2 regions of the Kribbella sp. genome follow, and region 2 is predicted to be linked to the other one. Evidence: predicted binding sites of a transcription regulator. Region 2 holds the regulator's gene; the other holds the start of a gene.

Region 1 (2,435 bases), on a different contig from region 2:
GCGCAGCCTCCTTGACCTCCCCTGCATCACTAACCCACTCCGCTTCCACGCCGTCCGGGACGGCTTCGTGCGGGATGCCCGGCGCGACCTTGACGCAAGCAGTACCGGTCAGGAGGTCAGTGATGAAGGACCACGGCGGTGAGTAGGCGTTGTGGTCGAACACGCGCTTCCCGTCCGCCCGCCGCGCTGGATCAGCGAACACGACCTCGTACTGCGTGACATCGTGCTGCTGGGCTTCCCCCACGAGCACCTCACCGGGTAACCCCAGGCCCGTGAGGTTCGCGCGAGCCGCTGCAGCCGTGGCCGGATCCCGCTCGACACCAGTGACCCGGAGACCGGCCCGGGCCGCGCTGATGAGGTCACCCCCGATGCCGCAGCCCAGGTCGACCACAGTTGCGCCCGGAAGTGTCGCGGCGATCCGGGCGGCCCGGTGTGAGCCGACTGTCGACCGGGTGGCCTGCTCCAGGCCGTCCGGCGTGAAGTACATCCGCGCCGCATCCGCCGGGCCGAACTTGGCGACGGCCCGGTGGCGCAGCGACGCCTGCGTGACCGCGGCGGTCACCACAGCAGCGTCGTACCGGCGGCGGAGTTTCTCGACCAGCTGCAGTTCGCTGCCGGGGGTGAACGCCGCGCAGGCTGCGGCGAGCACCTCGGCCCCGCCTGGGGAGAGCAACGGCGTGATCGAGTCAGGTGTCACTCGCCCCAGTCTGCCTTGAGCCTTAGATCGGGCTGTAGCAGGCGGAGCTCCAGATCTTCTTGGCCGGGTTGTACAGCCGCCAGTTCATCGCGGAGCGGGTCTGCGGGCCGTAGACGCCGTCGACGGTGATCTTGTGCCGCCGCTGGACGTTCTGCACCGCGGTGCGGGTCTTGCTGCCGAACTTGCCGTCGACGGTCAGCTTGGCGCCGTAGCAGTAGTTCAGGTTGGTCTGGAGCTGGCGGATCGCGAGCCAGGGCGTGCCGCCGGGGTACTGCGGGAAGCGGTACGGGAGGTCGCCGTACTTGAGGTTGCACTTCCAGCCGGCGTTGCTCTCCCAGGTCATCGGCACCGGGATCGCCCAGCCGTTACGGACGCCGACCAGCTGCACCCGCTCGCATGCCTCGAGGACCGCGGCTGCGGCGGCCTTGGCTGAGACGGACGCTGCCGCCGCGCCTGTGGTGGACTGCTGGCGGACGGTGGGCACGGCCTCGGAAGAGGTGGCGACGAGTGTGCTGCCGACGGCCAGGACTGCTGCCCAGCCGACGGCGACTGCGATGCGGAATGGTTTCGAGCGCAGCTCCATGATTGGGTCCCCTCTTACTGTGGATCCCGGCCGACCGGAATCCCTACTGGTAGGACACTGGGGACGGCCGGGAGGTTGAGTAACAAGTTGGATCGGCTTCCGAAACCGGCCGGTGACCACGGGACCCTGCTGTTCGCCGGTGGCGATCTTCTGGCACTCGAGTTGACCGAGTGCTAATCGCGGCCTAGATTCGGTGTTGGCACTCTCCACTCGAGGGTGCCAGCGGCCCGGCCTCTGATCCCCGCGACGGCAGAGGCGTACGGCCGCCAGTTGCACCCCCGAACACAGACAAGAATCTCGACCGTGGAGGTCAGCAAGTGTCGGTCACGATCAAGCCGCTCGAGGACCGAATCCTCGTTGCGCCGCTCGAAGCCGAGCAGACCACGAAGTCCGGCCTGGTGATTCCGGACACCGCCAAGGAGAAGCCGCAGGAGGGCGAGGTCATCGCCACCGGCCCCGGCCGCATCGACGACAACGGCAACCGCGTCCCGCTGGACGTGAACGTCGGTGACAAGGTCATCTACTCGAAGTACGGCGGCACCGAGGTCAAGTACGACGGCCAGGACTACCTGATCCTGGGCGCCCGCGACATCCTCGCAGTCGTCACCAAGTGACGATCGCTCGTTCCTGACTGATACCGCTCCGGTGCCGGCTTCCGGTGCCGGGGCGGAATCGGTTCAGGGCCGCGAGCACCATTGTTGAAACTCAGAGAGGGACTAGTTTTCCATGCCGAAGATCCTCGAGTTCGACGAGAACGCGCGGCGCGCACTGGAGCGCGGCGTCGACAAGCTCGCGAACACGGTGAAGGTGACGCTGGGGCCGAAGGGCCGCTACGTCGTGCTGGACAAGAAGTGGGGCGCCCCGACCATCACCAACGACGGTGTCACCGTCGCCCGTGAGGTCGAGCTGGACGACCCGTTCGAGAACCTCGGTGCGCAGCTGGCCAAGGAAGTTGCCACCAAGACCAACGACATCGCCGGTGACGGGACCACCACGGCCACCGTGCTGGCACAGGCCCTGGTGCACGAGGGCCTGCGGGCCGTCGCGGCCGGTGTCAACCCAATGGGCCTGAAGAAGGGCATCGAGGCTGCCGTCGAGGCAGTGACCGCGAAGCTCATCGAGACCGCCCGGCCGGTGGACGACAAGGGCGACATG
Region 2 (2,354 bases):
CCCGGCACCGGGACCGGTGGCGAACGGGTCACCGCCGAGATCGTGCATCTGCCGCTTCTGTGGGTCGCTCAGCACCTGGAAGGCGCGGCCGATCTCCTGGAACTTGTGGTGCGCGTCCTCGGAGTCGTTCACGTCCGGGTGGTACTGGCGGGCCAGCTTGCGGTAGGCCTTCTTGATCTCGTCCGCGGACGCGTCACGGCTGACGCCGAGGACGGCGTAGTAATCGGTGCTCATACTCCAGACCAAATGTCGGTGTGTGTCGTCATCATGAGTCGGCCAGGATCTGGCTGACGTAGCGCGCGACGGCGCGGACCGCGCCCATCGTGCTGGGATAGTCCATGTGGGTCGGGCCGACGATGCCCAGAGTGGCCAGCGCCTCCGACTTCGAGCCGTAGCCGGTCGCCACCACGGAGGTGGTGGCCAGCCCCTCGTACGGGTTCTCGTGGCCGATCCGGACCGTCAGGGTCTGCGGATTGGTCGCCTCGCCGAGCAGCTTGAGCAGGATCACGTGCTCCTCGAGCGCTTCCAGCACCGGCTTCACATTGCGGTCGAAGTCGTCGCCGTACCGGGTCAGGTTGGCCGCGCCGCCGACCGCGATCCGCTGCTCGCCCTCGTCGGTGAAGGCCTCCAGCAGCGTCGTCACGATCGCCGCGACCAGTGGCCGGTCGTTCGGCGCGAAGGTCTCGGTCAGGCTGGCGAGCGAGGTCGCCGCGTCGGTCATCCGCTGGCCGGTGAGCGCCGTGTTCAGCCGGGAGCGCAGGTCCGCGATCAGGTGCTCGTCGACGTCGTGCTGCGTCTCCACGATCCGCTGCTCGACCCGGCCGGTACTGGTGATCAGGACCAGCAGCAGCCGCCGGGGCGTCATCGTGACCACCTCGATGTGCCGCACGCTGGACCGGGTCAGCGTCGGGTACTGCACGATCGCGACCTGCCGGGTGATCTGCGCGAGCAGCCGGACGGTACGGCGTACCACGTCGTCCAGATCGACCGCGCCGGCCAGGAAGGAGGTGATCGCCTTCTTCTCGGCCGGGGACAGCGACTTGACCGTGCTCAGCTTGTCCACGAACAACCGGTAGCCGGCGTCGGTCGGGATCCGGCCCGCGCTGGTGTGCGGCTGGGTGATGTACCCCTCCTCCTCCAGCGCGGCCATGTCGTTACGCACGGTCGCCGGGGAGACGCCGAGATTGTGCCGATCCACCAGCGTCTTGGAGCCGACCGGCTCGTGGGTGGCGACGTAGTCCTCGACGATGGCGCGGAGCACGTCGAGTTTGCGTTCGTCCAGCACGCGCACCACCCTCTCTCCCACGTCAGCCCTGGCACTCCTGAGTTCCGAGTGCCAGTCTACCGAGCCCCAGCGACACTTACCGCCGCGTGGCGGCGTGGGACAGGTCTCAGCGCCCGGTCAGGCGGTTTCGGGAGACGCCCCCAACGGTACGGCGGCCGGCCGCTCGACTGTGCTCGCCACGTCCACCGACTGGTCCTTGGCGGCCGACTCGAGCAGGGACTCCATCACGTCGAGCACGTGGTAGGCGAGTGCTCCATCAGCCCGGTGAGGTCCGCCGCTGCGGATGGCGCGCGCCATGTCGGCCACACCCACACCGCGTCCGGCTCCGGCGTACCCACCGGCCACTGGGATTTCCGTCCAGTCGCGGTTGGTTGCGGTCGCGATCTCCACCTTGCCCTCGAAGCCGTTCGGGTCGGGCACGGACAGGCTGCCTTCGGTGCCGTACACCTCGATCCGCGGCAGCCGCGCCGCCCAGACGTCGAACGACATCAGCAACGTGGTCAGGGCACCCGACTCGTGCTCCAGGATTCCGGTCACGTGGGTCGGGATCTCGACCGGGAAGGTCTCGCCGGCTCGAGGTCCGGTGTGGATCTTCCGCTGCTCCTGGGATCGCCCGGCTCGCCCCGTCACTCGCCGTACGGGACCGAGCAGGGTCACCAGGCTCGTCACGTAGTACGGACCCATGTCGAGCAGCGGACCGCCGCCGGGCTGGTAGTAGAACTCCGGCGCGGGGTGCCACAGCTCGTGCCCCGGCGTGACCATGAAGGCCGTCGCAGCAGTCGGTACGCCGATGTCGCCGCGGTCCAACGCGGCTCGTGCGGTCTGGGTCCCGGTACCGAGGACGGTGTCGGGAGCGCAACCGATCCGCAGGTTGTTCGCGGCGGCGAGCTTGAGCAGCGGCTCGGCCTCCGCGCGATCGACAGCCAGCGGCTTCTCGCCGTATGTGTGCTTGCCTGCCTGGAGAGCGGCCTGGTGGACCGGGGCGTGCGCGGCCGGGATGGTGAGGTTGAGGACGATGTCGACGGCGGGGTCGGCCATCAAGTCCTCGGATGACAGCGCGCGGATGCCG

Evidence for each region. Region 2 encodes HrcA, which represses chaperone genes, less so after heat shock. Its sites were predicted from a motif close to TTGGCACTCGNNNNNNNCGAGTGCCAA; they were not measured.
Region 1: groES (co-chaperone GroES) is a predicted target of HrcA. The motif match lies at 1,431-1,457, and genes of this name have one in related genera.

What each region holds. Positions count from the first base shown of each region.
Region 1 is NZ_DASRXP010000532.1:2,659-5,093, reverse strand. Features, by position in the region: gene VFG33_RS28175 (class I SAM-dependent methyltransferase) at 1-697, opposite strand, end outside; gene VFG33_RS28170 (peptidoglycan-binding domain-containing protein) at 720-1,280, opposite strand; gene groES (co-chaperone GroES) at 1,598-1,894, shown strand; gene groL (chaperonin GroEL) at 2,007-2,435, shown strand, end outside.
Region 2 is NZ_DASRXP010000237.1:68-2,421, forward strand. Features, by position in the region: partial or broken gene VFG33_RS12125 (DnaJ domain-containing protein) at 1-234, opposite strand, end outside; gene hrcA (heat-inducible transcriptional repressor HrcA) at 266-1,285, opposite strand; partial or broken gene VFG33_RS12135 (Gfo/Idh/MocA family protein) at 1,403-2,354, opposite strand, start outside.